2 regions of the Shewanella sp. VB17 genome follow, and region 2 is predicted to be linked to the other one. Evidence: riboswitches for the same ligand, from Rfam matches in the RefSeq annotation. Region 2 holds a riboswitch; the other holds the start of a gene.
What was found. A riboswitch is a leader RNA that binds a small molecule or an ion and turns the genes downstream of it on or off. The one in region 2 is predicted to bind thiamine pyrophosphate.

Region 1: another riboswitch for thiamine pyrophosphate. It lies ahead of thiC (phosphomethylpyrimidine synthase ThiC); the one in region 2 lies ahead of HQQ94_RS10080 (TonB-dependent receptor).

Annotation. Positions count from the first base shown of each region.
Region 1 is NZ_JABRVS010000001.1:2,767,350-2,776,548, forward strand. Features, by position in the region: gene HQQ94_RS11865 (hypothetical protein) at 373-1,248, shown strand; TPP riboswitch at 1,416-1,514, shown strand; gene thiC (phosphomethylpyrimidine synthase ThiC) at 1,763-3,721, shown strand; gene thiE (thiamine phosphate synthase) at 3,725-5,332, shown strand; gene HQQ94_RS11880 (HesA/MoeB/ThiF family protein) at 5,319-6,074, shown strand; gene thiS (sulfur carrier protein ThiS) at 6,146-6,355, shown strand; gene HQQ94_RS11890 (thiazole synthase) at 6,357-7,121, shown strand; gene thiH (2-iminoacetate synthase ThiH) at 7,161-8,270, shown strand; gene HQQ94_RS11900 (chemotaxis protein) at 8,468-8,740, shown strand; gene HQQ94_RS11905 (putative metalloprotease CJM1_0395 family protein) at 8,755-9,199, shown strand, end outside.
Region 2 is NZ_JABRVS010000001.1:2,342,067-2,351,265, reverse strand. Features, by position in the region: gene HQQ94_RS10095 (phosphotransferase) at 1-534, opposite strand, end outside; gene pnuC (nicotinamide riboside transporter PnuC) at 596-1,234, opposite strand; gene HQQ94_RS10085 (YkoF family thiamine/hydroxymethylpyrimidine-binding protein) at 1,343-1,603, opposite strand; gene HQQ94_RS10080 (TonB-dependent receptor) at 1,700-3,949, opposite strand; TPP riboswitch at 4,026-4,137, opposite strand; gene HQQ94_RS10075 (YcfL family protein) at 4,240-4,629, opposite strand; gene hinT (purine nucleoside phosphoramidase) at 4,710-5,060, opposite strand; gene HQQ94_RS10065 (response regulator transcription factor) at 5,420-6,052, opposite strand; gene htpX (protease HtpX) at 6,975-7,835, opposite strand; gene HQQ94_RS10055 (M3 family metallopeptidase) at 8,108-9,199, shown strand, end outside.

The DNA.
Region 1 (9,199 bases), 430 kb from region 2:
TGAGATCGGGTTAAGCAGCGCCGCTTAATATCGCTATTTTGGCCCCTATCTTTGTTGTGCTTTCTAGTCATAGCCAGCTATTACGTACGAAATCCCGCCTTGATATCGACAAAAATGTCGGCATTAAGCAAGTGGGTGGGTAAATAATAATAATTAGATGAAATTTAACTTGTTGATTTTAAGTAAAAAATCAAACATATCTGACACTCGTTATCCCGAGTTCAGGTTAATTAGGTAATGTAAAAGGGATAAGTCAATGCGATGTTGAAAGTGAACTTTATTTAAATTATTGTCTCTTAAGATTAAGGAACTTGAAGCATGATGTTGCATTGAGTGTTAATCGGACAGGTAAAATGGAATTTATATCAGTAAATGAACAGTAATAATACCAAGGGCTTAACGGCTAATGTAAGTGATGTGCAAGATGAAGTTTTAACGTTTAGTATTAATGGAGCCTTTGGTAGGGTGACAACTTGTAGATCATATCATTGCAATAGAGTAAATCTGTTTTTTTTGCTGTTTGCCGTCATGACTCACCTAATTATCATCATCATCTTAGAGCAAACATGGGAAATTAACCCATTAACTCTACCTGAATCGAAGCAACCCAAGCTGAATGCCTATATGTATTATGACGTCAAAGTTGAAACTATTGAGGCTAATATTGAAGCTGTTAAGCAAAAGGAAGATTTATTCGTACCTAAGTTCGTTGATGAGACTCATTCTGCAGCTAAAACCGTCAGTAAACCTCCCCTTAAAAAAAGCGCTGTTAAAGAATCCTTTAAGGTAAAATCCAAAGAGAAAGCCAGTGTGACGGCAACTAAGGTGGTTGATACGAATTCAACAAGCCAGATAAAAACTCAATCTAGCCGAAGTTTACGCCAATCTACTCAAGGGTATGTTCAAAGACAAAGGGAGTTGGCTTTGGATAAGGTAGTGATAGAGGAGTCCGTTCGGTATACCCGTAAGCGATCGATGAGTGAGATGGATGGAGATTTCATTCTGTTAGATCTCCCTGAACATAATATGTGGGTTGATGCTGAAACATTGGATAATGAGTTAGATCCCAATCGTATCGTTAAAAAAGGCCATACCTGTTACCGAGTAGTAAAAACGCCAACGCCACTCAATCCTTATGCAGAAAATTTAGGCTATCCATTTCGATGTGATGGTAAGTCTCTTGCATCGGAACTGAAAAAGTCAATTGCCGAGCGAGCAGATAGAATGGGAATAAAACATAACTACTGAATTGATATTTATTCATTGAAGATTAGTCTTTTGCTAAAATAATTAAGTAAATTACTAAATAATAAATTTAAATCAATTAATTAAGAAATTAAATTGATTCATCGCAACCATAATTATTCTGCTATTAAATAGCTTGTTTAACTCACAGTTTTACGTTTATACTCGTTTCCATCTTGTCGGAGTGCCTATTGGCTGAGACCGTTTATTCGGGATCCGTTGAACCTGATCAGGCTAATACCTGCGAAGGAAACAAGCATGATAATTACAATAAATTCGTGCGTTATGTGACAATGTTATACGAGTACTAATAAAACTCAATGGGGTAAATTTGAACTGATGATTCGAATTGAGCCGTTAACGGGTGTCATTTTTAACACCAGTATTGTCATTGTGTTAAGCCATTTTTTGAAAGCTTAATTCAATTTATGTTTTTATCTGATACATTTTCATATTGTATCTGCTGTTCAACATCTCCAGGCAAGCAACTTCATTTCTTTTTAAGGTGAGATTGCTTATGTCAAATCGTCGTGAAATTCGAGCGCAAGCTCAACAGTTTATTGATACATTAACACCTCTACAACATCCTAATTCTGAAAAAGTGTACCTAACAGGTAGTCGTGAAGATCTGCGTGTGGGAATGCGCCAAATTCTCCAATCAGATACCATGGTTGGTGGCACAGAATCAAAGCCTATACTTGAGTCCAATGCACCTCTGAAAGTTTATGACTGTGCCGGTCCTTATTCCGATCCTGACGTGGAAATTAATGTTCGCAAAGGACTGGCTAAATTTAGGCAACATTGGATTGAAGAGCGAGGTGATACCGAACAACTAGAGGCCGTGAGTTCTGGTTTTACTCAACAGCGCCTAGCTGATGATGGACTCGATCACCTTAGATTTGATTCTTTGCTGCCACCCAGAAAAGCCCAATCTGGTAAGTGTGTTACGCAGCTTCACTACGCAAGAAAAGGGATCATTACTCCTGAAATGGAGTATATTGCCATCCGTGAAAATATGGAGCAGAATGTTATTGAAGATAAAGTTCTGAGGAAAAAAGCGCCAGGAGAGAGTTTTGGCGCATCGATAGAACAGGTTATTACCCCTGAGTTTGTTCGTCAGGAAATTGCGCGAGGTCGTGCGATTATTCCTTTGAATATCAATCATCCAGAAGCTGAGCCTATGATAATAGGGCGTAATTTTTTGGTGAAGGTGAATGCTAATATCGGTAATTCAGCAGTGACCTCTTCGATTGAAGAAGAGGTAGAAAAACTCGTTTGGTCAACGCGTTGGGGAGCCGATACCGTGATGGATCTTTCAACTGGGCGTTATATTCATGAAACGCGTGAATGGATCATACGTAACTCACCGGTGCCGATTGGTACCGTGCCAATTTATCAGGCATTAGAGAAGGTCAATGGCGTTGCCGAGGATCTTAATTGGGAGGTGTTCAGAGACACCTTGATTGAACAGGCTGAACAGGGAGTGGATTACTTCACCATCCATGCAGGGGTACTTTTACGTTATGTGCCGATGACGGCAAAACGTGTCACCGGTATAGTGTCCCGTGGTGGTTCTATTATGGCTAAATGGTGCTTGTCTCATCATCAGGAAAACTTTCTCTATGAACACTTCAAAGAAATATGTGAGTTATGTGCCGCTTATGACGTGTCGCTATCATTGGGTGATGGTATGCGTCCAGGCTCCATCGCTGATGCTAATGATGAAGCGCAATTTAGTGAATTAGCAACCTTAGGCGAGTTAGTTAACATAGCCTGGCAGTATGATGTGCAAACCATCATAGAAGGCCCAGGGCATATCCCGATGAACCTTATTAAGGAGAATATGGATAAGCAGCTTGAGGTGTGTGATGAGGCTCCATTTTATACGCTAGGTCCACAAACCACTGATATTGCTCCAGGTTATGACCATTTTACTTCAGGGATCGGTGCGGCAATGATTGCGTGGTACGGTTGCGCCATGCTTTGTTATGTGACGCCTAAGGAGCATCTCGGCTTGCCAAATAAGGAGGATGTAAAACAAGGGCTCATTACTTATAAGATAGCTGCTCACGCCGGTGATGTCGCCAAGGGACACCCGACTGCGCAGATCCGCGATAACGCACTTTCTAAGGCCAGATTTGAATTTCGCTGGGAAGATCAATATAACTTAGGGCTTGATCCCGAAACAGCCAAAGCTTATCACGATGAGTCTTTGCCACAGGAATCAGCTAAAGTCGCGCATTTTTGTTCCATGTGTGGTCCTAAATTTTGCTCGATGAAGATAAGTCAAGAAGTGCGAGAATACGCGGCTGCGCAAGACATTCAATTGCAGTCTAATGCTAGCTATCAAGTCAAAAATGCTACCGATATTCAAACGGGGATGGAGCAAATGTCGGCTGATTTTAAAGCGAAGGGAGGCGAGCTTTATCATGAAGCGGGGACGGTCAATCTTGATGTTGTTGACGTAGAGGCCTAAGGCATGAGTTGTTCATTGACACCTTCAGTCATCAAGCCAGTTGTGTGGAGCATTGCTGGCTCAGATAGTGGTGGAGGGGCAGGCGTACAAGCAGATTTATTAACCATGCAGGATCTAGGTTGTCATGGTTGCAGTGTCTTGACCTGTTTGACGGCGCAATCTTCTGTTGCAGTGAATTTAGTTGAATCTGTCTCAGTGGCCATGTTTCGCTCGCAGCTTGATACGCTATTACATGACTTACCACCAGTTGCGATTAAAATCGGGTTATTGGTTAACCAAAGACAGATCACTCTGTTAGCTAATTGGCTTAAAAACGCGCTATTTAGTTACAGTCAGCGATGTGGTGTTGAAGTGAATGTCATTTTAGATCCAGTGATGTTTGCAAGCTGTGGTGACACACTAAACCCTTGTTTAGATTTTTCACCTTTTAGGGGCTTATTGAGCTTAATTACACCTAATATGGCAGAACTCGCGGCGCTGGTGGATCTGTGCGAGATGAATGCGAACGAGATGGCCGATACACAGGGATCAGATTTAGTCGATCAAACATCTTGCTTACTCGCAGCGCAATACTTATCAGATAAACTTGCATGTAATGTGCTAGCGAAAGGGGGCGATCTAGGTCCGACTTGGCTGGCAGCATCTGCGCAAGACATCTTTGTGTGTGTTGAAGCGAATGGGATGTCTACACGACATCAAGGACGAAGCTTTCTTTTCTCCGGCCATCGTGTTAATACCGAAAATATCCATGGCAGCGGCTGTACATTAAGTTCTGCAATTACAAGTGTTATGGCTCATGGTTATGTGCTGCATGATGCGATCGTGGTTGCTAAAGCCTATGTGACAGCTGGAATTGGGGCGAGTTATCAGGTTGGCTGCGGCGCGGGGCCACTTGCTAGAACAGGTTGGCCCTCAGATCTGAGTGTTTACCCTACCACAACCACCCTCGACTGTGGTCCATCACTGCCCCAAGGTCTTAAATTTGCACCTATTACTGAAAGGTTGGGTTTGTACCCTGTGATCGCAGATGTTGCTTTACTGCACAGTTTGCTAAAAGCGGGGGCTAAGACGATTCAATTAAGGATAAAAGAGCAGGCAGATCAATATGTAGAACAGCAAATATGTTCGGCAATTCAGTTAGGTCGAGATTATCAGGCAAAACTGTTTATTAATGATCATTGGGAGCTTGCGCTTAAGCATGGTGCTTATGGTGTACATCTTGGGCAAGAAGATCTCTATTTGGCAGATCTTATTGAGATAGCGAAAGCAGGCATGGCCTTAGGTGTATCAAGCCACAGTTATTTCGAGTTGTTGCTTGCTCACCAAATATCACCCTCTTATATCGCATTAGGGCATATCTTCCCAACGACGACCAAGGACATGCCGTCGGCTCCACAAGGTCTAGATAAGCTGAAGAAATATGTGGATCTACTGGGTGAGTATTATCCTTTGGTGGCCATTGGTGGCATCGATGCATCTGTGCTTACAGCGGTTAAACAAACGGGGGTTGATGATGTTGCAGTGGTAAGAGCAGTGACCCAAGCTGATGATCCTGGCAAGGAATACACATCACTTTGTGAAATATGGAGGACGTGTGATGTCACTCAATGATGATGAATTTATGCGTTACTCAAGACAAATATTACTGCCAGAAGTCGGCGAGTTTGGCCAGTCTGCACTAAAGCGCGCGAAGGTGCTGGTGGTTGGTGTCGGCGGGTTAGGGCAATTGGCTGCTCAATATTTGGCTGCGGCAGGGGTGGGGAGCTTGACGTTAATGGATGATGACAGTGTTGAAGTGTCCAATTTGCCAAGGCAGTTGTTATTTGATGATAGGGACATTGGTGAGTATAAATCGTTGTGTGCAAAGCAAAAACTGATGAGGCGGTATCCAGATTGTGAACTCCACAGTATCACAAGACGGTTATCCTTGGCTAATGCCAGCGATAACATCAACAACGCTGATATTGTTTTAGATTGCAGTGACAATTTAGCGACTCGTCATAGTGTGAATCAAATGTGTGTCCAGTTAACAACTCCCCTAGTGACAGCCTCTGTGGCGCATTTTTCAGGTTTTGTTTTTACAATCGATTTGGAGCAGGCTCCTGCTGCTGGCTGTTATCACTGTTTGTTTCCAAAAGAGACCTTAGTGGCTCAAAATTGCACTACTGCCGGTGTGTTAGGCCCTATGGTTGGCACAATGGCATCGATGCAAACGTTAATGGCAATGAATTGCTTATTAGGAATGGGAAATGCGTGTGGAAAATTGCTGAGATTTGATGGGTTAACGTTTAGTTGGCGCAGTGCAACACTGAGTCGAGATCCTCAATGCCATGTGTGTGGAGTGCTGGCGTAAAGCAGATTTGAGTGACGATATACCAGAGAGCTTCATAGGGTATATACCAATAAATTCGAGGAAACAGCATAATGAAAACGTGTGAAATTATGGTCAATGATGATGTGATACTTATCCCTCAAGGTTTGAATATTATGGGGTTAATTACCAAGCAAAATATGGAACCAAAATCAGTGGCAGTGGTCTGTAATGGCCATGTTGTTCCTAGGGTGCACTGGCAAGAAAGGCTCTGTGAAGAGACAGATAACATTGAAATATTTTCAGTCGTAGCAGGTGGTTAGTATGTTTACAGTAGCGGATCATATATTTCAATCAAGGTTATTCACAGGTACGGGTAAATTTTCATCTTCTCAGGTCATGCTAGCGGCAATTAAGGCCTCTGAGTCTGAGTTAGTGACCATGGCGATGAAACGCGTGGATCTTAAAACGGGCAATGACGATATTTTATCACCTCTTTTACACAGTGGCATTAAACTCTTGCCTAATACAGCAGGGGCTCGAAATGCGAAGGAGGCGATTTTTGTGGCTGAATTATCCCGCGAAATGTTAGCGACTCCTTGGATAAAGTTGGAGATACATCCCGATCCTAAATATCTCATGCCTGATCCCATTGAGACGTTGAAAGCGGCGACCATTCTGTGTGAAAAAGGGTACGTAGTATTGCCTTATGTTCATGCCGATCCCGTACTTTGTAAGCGTTTGGAAGAAGTTGGCTGTGCAGCTGTCATGCCTTTAGGCAGTCCGATAGGATCAAATCAAGGCTTGGTGACCGAGCCTTTTTTAAAAATGATCATAGAACAAGCAAATATTCCAGTGATTGTGGATGCGGGAATTGGTGCACCATCACAAGCATTAAGAGCGATGGAACTCGGGGCTGATGCCGTGTTGGTGAATACGGCGATTGCCAGTAGTAACAATCCTATTGCCATGGGCCGCTGTTTTGCCCAAGCAGTACAGACGGGCAGAGATGCTTACCTTGCAGGCTTAGGCTTGGTGAGTCAGCATGCTATTCATACCAGTCCGTTGACTGGGTTTCTCAATGATTAGTCAGCATCAAAGATATCTGGGCTTAAAGGAATCACTGCAATGAGTTTTATGCATTACTTAACAGGGCTTTCTCGTGAAAAACTCACCTTAAAGCTTTATTCATGTACAGAGCAAGACGTGGAAAGAGCACTGCAAAATCCACAAGGCTCTTTGGACAGTTTACTTGCGCTTTTATCTCCGGCTGCTGAGCCTTATCTGGAGCAAATGGCGCAAGCGTCAGGTTATATCACCCGACAGCGCTTTGGGGCGAATATCGGGATGTATCTTCCATTATATTTATCTAACTTGTGTGCTAATGAATGTGATTACTGCGGGTTTAGCATGAGTCACCGTATTAAGCGTAAGACACTCAATATCGATGAATTAACCGCTGAGATGTCGGTGATTAAGTCAATGGGGTATGACTCCATTTTATTGGTTTCTGGTGAACATGAAACCAAAGTTGGAATAGACTATTTCAGCTCTGTCTTGCCCAGTGTTAAAGCTCATTTCAGTTACGTTGCTATGGAGGTGCAACCACTTCAAGAAGTTGAATATTCCAAGCTTGTGGGTCTTGGCCTTGATGCTGTGATGATTTATCAAGAAACCTATAACCCACAAACGTATGCTAAACATCATACTCGCGGCAATAAACAGGACTTTGAGTATCGACTCACCACCCCAGAGAGAATTGCAAGATCAGGGGTTGATAAAATAGGGTTAGGGGTATTATTCGGATTAGATGATTGGCGTTTAGATGCCCTGTTATTGGGTCATCATTTGGGGTATCTAGAGTCTCATTTTTGGCGTACACGTTACAGTGTTTCCCTGCCGAGACTGCGTCCATGTACTGGTGGGATAACACCTAAAGTGGAATTAAGCGATAAAGGCTTAGTACAACTTATTTGTGCATTTAGATTGTTTAATCATCAAGTTGAAATCAGTCTCTCTACACGAGAACCTGCAGGTTTACGTGATCATTTGTTTGGACTGGGTATTACTCAATTGAGTGCAGGCAGCTCGACACAACCTGGCGGGTATCTTAAGCCTAATACGCAACTTGATCAGTTTGAGATCAGTGATGATAGATCTCCTCTTGAGGTCTGTGCTGCGATGAGAGCAAAAGGATTTAACCCTGTTTGGAAAGATTGGGAGTCAGCTTGGATTTAGCGTAAAGAGCAACAAAGGAAGTTTATTTTATTTCAGTTATTTACCTTGGTGGAGTGTGTTGAGGAGGACTAAAACACAGATTTAAGCTGGACTTTTGGGGGCGAATGGTCAATAATTAACCTTGAAACAGGTGTGTTACCGAGTTTACTGTCAAAGCAACTCTAGTGTTTATTTAAAGCTTATTTGGAGTTAAATATATGCAAATTCCATCCAGTTTTTCATCCGGCCAAGCTGGTCTGCAAAGTGCACAATCAGGTCTTACTCAGGCGACGGTTGATGTTGCTACCAATGCGCCACCAGCTCAGCAGACACAAAATAAAGAAACCGATCAAGTTAGACCTATTGAAAATGTTGATAAAACTGATGCGTTAGTTTCTGCCATTGAATCAAAAAATCAAGGTCAGGCTTCAGCACAAGTCATTGAAACATCTTCAGAGACGATAGGCAGCCTCATCAATATCGAAGTCTAGTTGGTGTGTTAGGGGTGAATGTATCGCTTGATGTATCAGGGGGAAGAGATCGTCTTTCTTCCATTACTCGTACGCCTGCAGTTTCACCGTCTTTTTCTGTAGCGACTTCGTCTGCTGCTACAGTGCCCGCGACATTACATACGACAGTTGCTCCAATTCCCCCGTCTAAATCAGTGTCTCTTAATGCCAGTGCAGTCAATTTACCCAGCGTTCGTGCTAACATAACGACGAACGTCAGCTCCGGTGGTGTTTCGCAAGCACCTTCAATGGTTGAGCAAGGCAGTTTTAGTTTAGCCCAAGGTGCATTATCTGTAGATGGTTTAGTGAATACGACGTCTATTGTTTCATTATCAGGCATTGAAACAGCAACGACTCCAACAAGGGGAGATCCGAGTTCATCAGTGCCAATGTCTCCTCCATTTTTTGATGATAAAAGTCATTCTGATGGTACCACCGAGT
Region 2 (9,199 bases):
CTCACTGTTTTTTACCCGTAAACTTTGACCCTGCATAGCAAGCAATTGATCCCGATATATCCGCCACTGAGTAGACACCTCAATCACATTATCCGGCACAGCTAATTTAGCCAGTCCAAGTAAAAGGGCTAACAATTGTCGATGAGCATTGGGTTTATTTAACGGATCATCAATTAGAGGGGCATGAGTACAAAGTAAATCAGACCATTGATTGTCAGGATCTTCCTTAATGTATTCACTGAGAAAATAAGTATGATCAGGGCTGACATAATACAAACAAGGTGCTAATCCGGCATCCGCTGCCAAGCGCCAATTTTTCACTTCTGCTTGACGATCACAAAGTTTGTCACTCGCCGATGAGTTGCTGCGTAACACCCATTGACGTTCACCATCAGTGATCAGGTAATTGACGTTACTTAATCCATGGGTAAGCCTTATTACCTTGGATGAATAAGATAACTTTAATCCAAATAGAGTAAGATCATCGACCACAAAATGGGGTAATATCGCCAGTAGCTTCTCAGCTTGATTCATAAATAGATCAACTTAAACAAGGTCATTGAGGAAAACGCCACCGTAAACTGAAGCATGCAACTTAACTGATCACGGTTAAGTTTTCATTCCGCATGCTTGAACGCCACAAAAAGTAACCACCAATAGCCATGCCCACATACACAATAAACAACAAAGAGGTTAACATTAAGCCCTTTTGTAGGTAAAGATAGATTGAAAATAAGTCGATAACGACCCAATATAACCAATTTTCTAACACTTTTTTAGCCACTAAATACGTTGTCATAACAGCATAACAAGTCGTAGCAGCATCGAGATAAGGGTATGATGCTTGAGTATAATTTGTCATAACAAACCCAATAGATATCGAGATCAACGCAGTGATCAATATCATCTGCAGATGTCGAACAAGGCTCCATGAAATAACACCGCTATGGTTACCTTGCCTATCTTTAGACCATTGCTGAAAACCATATATCGCCATCGCCATATAGTAGATATTCAGTACTGACTCCATTAACAATGATACCTTCCAAAACAGGGCAGTATAAATGGCCGTACTCGTAAAAGCGGCAAACCAACACCAGATACTGCCTTTCATCGCCAGTACCAAATAGGCTGCAGCTAACACCACCGCTAGTGCTTCCCAGGCGGTCAATGCATTGGCTTGAGAGAAAGCACCTGTTAATGTGCTTAATAATGCTGACCAAAAGTCTGTCATTGAATCATCCATTCTGATTTAATTAGTCTAAACAATGCATCTCTAAAAAGTGAGAGCGGAGCCTGATATTAGTAATATTTAAGGTGATTACGATTCATTATTACTGCACTATTGAGTATGAGATAGGTTTAGTTCACCGCCGATAAACTTACACACAAACACAGCTTTACCCCATTTCTCGTGGGCTGCTTCCATTTCAGTGGCCAACATATCCATCACCTCTTTATACTCACCACACACTTGAGTTGCCATGGCATTGGTTTTTCGCTCTATATTTACATAGCTATCGACTCGAGCAATAAACCATAGAATGGGATCTAAATAGTTATCTTGTAAAGGGTAACAACTAATTTCTGCAGTTAATTTCATTTTATGACCTTAGGCCGCCTTCTAGTGCGGCCAAATAATAAATATTGATACACATATCAATAAAGATGATCGGGCATGTAAACCGAGTCACCTTTACTAAAGGAACTTAACACTAACAGTTAACCCTAATTGACGAGGATCGCCATAGCGGATGTATTGCTTGTCAGCCCAATCTTGATCCGGCTCATTACCAAAATAAAACCCTCGGGTGCCGTATTGCTCATCAAACAAGTTACGTCCCCATAAATAGGCTGACCAGTACTCAGCTTCATAACCCACACGGGCATTAAAAATGGTATAAGCTTGTGATTTTGACTCGTTGCTGTCTGAGTAATAAAAATCACTTTTACCACTACCTGTTACATTCGCAAACCAGCCAGAGTCGGTACGATAAGTCGCACCAGCACTGTAAGTGAATTGAGGAGAATGCGCCAGCTCACGCCCGCTTAAATCCACGGTATTCCCACCTCCATCCTGGTATGCATAATCTCCATAGGCCGTTTCTAACCACCCAAGACTGGTATATAGCTTAAGATTATTGGTCGCATACCAAGTACCATCTAGTTCTGCGCCATAGTTATGCGAACTACCGGCATTTTCGGTATAGAGAATAAACTCAGAGATATCATCTGGATTCTGTTGCGATGCAGCAACTTGTTGATCTCGCCTGTCCATATAAAACAATGAGAAGTTAGTATTGGCAGCCCCATCGAGCCAAATGGACTTCAAACCTATTTCATAATTATACAAGGTCTCGGTGTCATACTCTTTCTTATCAGACAGCTCCACAGGAAGTGACATGTTAAAACCGCCCGCTTTGTAACCTCGAGCGACTCGCATATACGCCTCATGATCATGGTTCAGGGTTTTACTAAGGGCGACATGACCACCCCACATTGTTTCACTTGGATCAAATTCCTGACCATTGACATCAATAACATGGCCATCTTTATCCTCTTTACGGCCGCTATCTTCATAGTCACTCTGGCGGCCCTCTAGGCGAAGTCCTATAGACAATAAATAACCATTAGAATAGTCGGTATCTATTTGACCAAAAACAGCGTAAGTATTCGCATTATAACTCGCATCTAAATATTTAGTTCTCTCATTATATAACGGAGCTAGTTTTCCTGAATTGTATTTAGAATAATCAGTCGTTAGGTTCTCCTCATCTAAGCGGGAATAATAAACACCAATTAACCAATTAGTAGAATTTAAAAATATTCTGCCGGCATCATTAGAAGATAACCTTAATTCTTGAGATAAAGTCGTTCTCTCTCCCTCTTTATCCCAAGTCGCGTTATAAACACAAGGTTTAGTGCCTATAGACACGCCACAATCCAAACCAGCCCAATAATCAGGGTTAGCCCAATCACCATCGTAATTATAATCTGTTTGTGAATTGGCATAAGACGTCAAAGAAACCAGCTCAAATTTGTCGGCCCCCGTATAAGTAAACTTAAGTGAACTGCCTGTGGTGCGCTGCTTATCAACACCAGGGGCATCGGTCAGCGTATTTTCACCATTATTGTCCAAAGTCCACACATCATAGCCATTATCATAATTGGCATGCAACAAGGTTAAGTCCACCTCTAAATCGTCCGTGGCATACCAGCGCAATTTTGCTCGGCCAGTAAATTCATCACGAGCATTGGTGTCATCACGGCCTAGATAGAGATTATCTTGGTAACCATTTTGATTATGTTGTTGTAATGAGACGCGATACAATAACTTGCCGGAATCGGTTAATGGTCCTGAACTAAAACCACTAAAAGTTGTCAATGCATCGTCACCGACAGAGACTTCCGCACCATGCTCAAACACATCGGTAGGGTCATTACTTTTAAGATAAATAAGCCCAGCAAGCGCATTGGCGCCATAACGGGTGCCTTGAGGTCCACGAAGCACTTCAACTTGCTGTAAGTCGTACATACTCGATATCATGCCTAACCCTGACATATCGATATCATCAATAATGTAACCGACCGAAGAATTAGGTGCACCTTGATATTCCTCTTGCTCACCCACACCTCTGATTTGAAAATATTTAGGTCTTGAGCTTCCTCCTGACCAATTCAAATTCGCGATGGAATTTAATATATCTTCAAAGTGCTGCGCACCTTCATCTTCAATCTGTTGTTGATCGATAATCGTGACACTAGACGGCATCTTTTCAATCGCCGTGCCACGAAAGTCTGATGCAACCACCACCACTTCCATTTCATCCTCTAGTTCAGAATCTTGGTTCTGTTCAGCAGATAGCGCATAGAAACTAGTCAGCACACTCGAAACTACCAGCGCTGCTGGTGACATTTTTTTTATCGTAAACCGTTTTGAAACAGACATGAGGACCCCAAATGATTATTTTGAGATCCGGCAATTGAAAAGCGAGAAAGGATATTGAATTTGATCATGATTGAAAAATCAAAAATTGGCCCATTCCTACGCCGGTATAAGCCGGATCAGGTTCAAAGGGTTTGTCACATGACATCTCAGATACCGTATATAATACGATATCACCCCTTGGCGCTAGCGATTATACATGATTAATACAAATGATTGACATACTTGTGTGGTCATTTGCACATAAAAAATGCCAACTTACATGTTGGCACTCATGTCGATGCAAAAATAAGTTAGTTAGAAAAAGCCATCCTCACATACAATTCATACCTAACGGCATTAGCACTAGGTGAAACACCAGACACTTGAATTTGCTGTTTTCCATGAATTTTTAATGATTTCCACGCCACACCTTCATCGTCAAGTGAATAGCCATTAATGTCATACCACGTAAACTTATATTGGAGACGAAGAGAAGTAGCAACTTTACTTATGATCAAGCCTGATCCTTGTAAAAAACCTTCTTGCTGACGAGATTTAAGCTGTTCAACGCTAATTTCACTCGCAAATGATCGATTATCGACTCTCACCTCACCGGTTGAACTGGCCATTAATCCAGCGGAATGTGGTGCGCATGCACTCATAAATAAGGCAAAAGTAATCACTAAAATAAATTTTATCATTGTGTATTCTCAGACGGATCTTAACGTTAACGGAGCCATGAATGCCCCATAAAATGGTGTTCTCTACGCGATGGTTATCTTTACGTTGCTAATATCCGCCCTAAAGGTCTACCACCGACTAAATGCATATGAATATGATAAACCTCCTGACCACCATGTTTATTACAGTTCATAATTAACCGGTATCCATCGTTAGCTATCCCCTCCTCTTCAGCAATTTTGGCAGCAACGGTCATCATACGACCTAATGCTCTCTCATCTGAAGCTTTAACATCATTGACAGTAGCAATAAGATGATTAGGAATAATCAAGATATGGCTTGGAGCCAGAGGATTGATATCACGAAACGCGGTTACCAAATCATCTTGAAATAAGATATCTGCGGGGATTTCTCTACGTATAATTTTACTAAAAATAGTTTCTTCTGCCACTTATTATTCCTCTTTATAAACTCAATGTTAGGAGTATACCTGTAATTATCGAAATTGGGAGTGCACCACTGTATTTGTCATACCAATTTAAAGACACATAACTTTGAAATTAATAGCTATATTTATTGTTTATATGGAAGTGGCCTAGGTATTATTAACAAGAAACTAAAAATGAAAGGAACAACATAAACATTGAAACAGCAAGGAGAAATGAATCGATAAACCCTCCAATATAGATTAAAGGCAGGGCTTCGTTAATTAACTATCTTCAACGACTTAAATTTTATTTACTGAGCATTTTAATTCACTATAAAACGCTCAGTAAACACTCAATTAAGTCTTAATTAATATACTATTATCTAATGACGTACCTCATGCAAATGAGTTTGTGCCCATGCAATAGCTTGACCTCGACTCGACACACCAATCTTTCTAAAAGCGCGATAAAGGTGAGTTTTAATCGTACTTTCACTCACAAAAAGTTGATTGGCTATATCCACATTTGTACTGCCTCTTAGCAGTGCTTGCAAAACCTCTCTTTCACGCATTGTGAGGCTATCAGTGCCATCAACTTGAGATACATTATCTTGATTTCGCTGTAGCAGCTCTGCTGGTATAACAGACTGACCTCTTAAAATATTTCCCAAACTATGACCGATTGTTTCCAAAGTCGTATTACAAAAAAAGACTCCTGCTGTCACTGTTGAATGAATAAGAAAACGCGCATCTATTTGCCTAGGGAAGTGTAAAAAAACAACCCGTGCAGATAATTTTTTTTCAACGAAACGCTGAATTTGATATGCCTTTTGAATATCAACCGTCGCTAGATCGATGATAATCAGTGAGAAATCTCCATTTGTAACCTCAAGCTCGACATTCTCTGGAGGTATTTTAAGTAACTTGACTAAAAACTCTTGAGGCCAACGAGTATCAAGTAAATCAGTGAGAAGATTAGATCGAGAAATGACGACCCAGTTTATGACTTTAAACATACTGCGACTCCATGTCGACAAAATTAACCATATTGACAACCCCTAGAGGCAACAAAATATGAGTGATACCAAATAAAGCCTGTAACCTATTACTTACTTAGGTTATCAACAAAATAGTAAAGAGTTCCGCCCTCAAGCCTTGTATTATTCATCGGCTCTGGGGGCATAATAACAAGCACACTTCACTATTCTGTTTAAAGGCCGCTTGTGTTAAAGTGGTGATCCTTTTTCTGTAGGTACGTATTAGAAAAAGAACGAACGGCACTAACAACCGCTAATGCATAGTATGTAAGGGATAGCTGTTAACATCGTCAACATAAAGTATTAAGGTTATTGTGCCGAACGGCTATTCTCACCTTCGACCTAATACTTAACTACTAACACTTTATAAAGCTATATCAAACTCTTATGGATTATATTTAAACAAAATCTGGTCCACATTTAATTGTTGCTATTATGTAGCAATTTGAGTGTATTTCAAAGCTCTATTAAGTAAAAAAACATTAATTTTTTGTTAACTCTCTAAAAGCTAACATGACTAAAGCTAATTACTGTAGACATAGAGATGAAATTTTTACTTTCAGTATAGAAAACCAGCATATAAATAATATTATCCAAGCCAGCAAGCTGACTATCTGTCGGGGCGACAAAGAGAGATACTCAAGCCACTTCAAGAAGCCGTTTTAGAGTCACAATAGGATGGCAGAATAAGGCAGTGATTGAGGCAATGGTTATTCCCTTGTTGATGCAGGTATTTTATCGGAACTCCTGCAGAGCATGAGGAGAAGCAACCTATGTTTTCGTTATGAAATATTGAATTACACTGAATGGATTCAGGCGCAATTAACGCCCCTGAACTCGGTCACTTCTCTATATGATTGACAATTCACCTTAAGATGAATTGTCAATATACTTAATAAAATCAACGATTGCGAAGTGCAGCAATGCGTTTTTCCAAAGGAGGGTGGCTCATCATCAATTCTGACATGGACTTCTTACCATTGATACCCAGTGCAGACATTTGAGCAGGCATCGCTCCCGTAGCTGGACCTTGGCGTAAACGCTCAAGAGCCGCAATCATCTTTTCTTTACCGGCAAGTTTAGCTGCACCCTCATCGGCCTTAAACTCTCGAATGCGTGAAAAATAAGCCACAATCATCGAAGCTAAAATACCAAACAACATATCCAAGACAAAAACCACCGCCATATAAGCGAACATCCCTAAACCTTCACCCTCTTCGTCATTACTTGACACAACATTATTAATCATTCCCGCGACCACGCGAGCAGCAAAGATGACAAAAGTATTTACCACACCTTGGATTAACGTTAATGTCACCATGTCGCCATTGGCCACATGACTCACTTCGTGTGCTAATACGCCTTCTATTTCATCTTGACTCATGCCATAAAGCAACCCACTACTGACTGCCACTAATGCATTATCTTTACTTGGCCCAGTCGCAAAAGCATTAAGTTCTTCTGACTGATAAATAGCCACTTCAGGCATCTTAATCCCAGCTTGCTTAGCTTGACGAGCCACCGTGTCAACTAACCAGCGTTCAGTGTTATCACGTGGATTGGTGATCACTTCACACCCCATGGTTTTCTTTGCCATCCATTTAGAAATAGCCAAGCTAATAAAAGCACCACCGAAACCAAAGAGCGCGGCAAACACCAAGAGACCTCCCATCGTCGAGGTATTAACACCCAGCAGTGACATCACAATTGATGCGACAAGTAAAATTGCCATATTGGTTGCTATCAATAATAAAATACGCATTAACTAAGCTCCTAATTAGGTACTTGAGTACCAGATCCTACATCGTTAAAGACATAATATGTCCTAAAAATGAAAATTCAAGGGAGAAATCAAAAATAAAACACACACTATAACGACTGCGTAAATCATACATGGCAGGAAAAGATCCACAATGATCCAGATTTAACATTATGCAGTAGGCTTAAACCTTGCTAGGGTGTTCAGATAAAAGTTAACAACACAAGTTAACGAATAAAAAGGTTCACCAACAAATAAAGAAGAAGAGATTTCATATGCGCAAGAATCTAATAACAATTGGCATAGTATTTGTTTTAAATGGATGCTCTACTCAAGTGATTGATCCCGCTCAACCCCACATAAAGGTCAATATGAGCACACAGACAATAGACAACGTATTATTTTATCCAAGTCCATTACAAGACCAAGCCCCTCAATTCGATCAAATCGTTTCAAGCGATTACTTACCTGCATTTCGACTCGGAATGAAGCAACACAATACAGAAATTGCGGCTATCGTTAATAACACCGCTTCAGCCACGTTTGACAATACTATCTCTGCAATGGAAACATCAGGTGAGCAACTAAACCGGGTCTCCCGTGCTTTTTTTAATTTATCAGCGCTAATGTCTGATGATAGCATGTTGAAAATAGAAAATAATATCCTCCCAGAACTTACCCACCACGAAGATAATATCTACCTTAATCAAGCACTTTTTTCGCGAGTAGAGAGTATTTACCAAAATAGAAATTTACTGAAAGGCGAACAAAAATACCTGACTGAAATTTATTACAATGACTTTCTTCGTGCGGGCGCCAAATTGTCATTGCAGGATCAGGTTAAAATACGCAGTATCAATACGTTACTGGCAAAAGCAAGTGCTGATTTTTCACAAAATGTGTTAGCATCATTTAAACATGATGTCATTGTGGTTAACGATAAAGCCCTACTTGATGGCTTATCGGACAATGAAATTGCTTCCCTCGCAACAGCCGCTGATTCAGCGGGTGAAAAAGGCTATATGATCACGCTAGTCAACACCACTAGACAGCCCATACTGGCAAGTTTAACCAATCGAGAGCTACGTCAAAAAATATGGCAAACGTCATCACAGCGAGCAAAAAGCAATAATGGTCCCTTAGCCATCAAAATGGCACAACTGCGTGCTGATAAAGCAGTGCTACTGGGTTACCCAACGTGGGCAGCCTATACTGTTGCCGATCAGATGGCTAAAACACCCGACGCAGTATTTGCCATCCTCGATGATCTCGTGCCTAAAGCCGTCGCCAAAACCAAAACTGAATCGCAAGACATTCGAGACATAATGAACAAAGAGGGCGCAACGTTTGAGCTACAGCCATGGGAT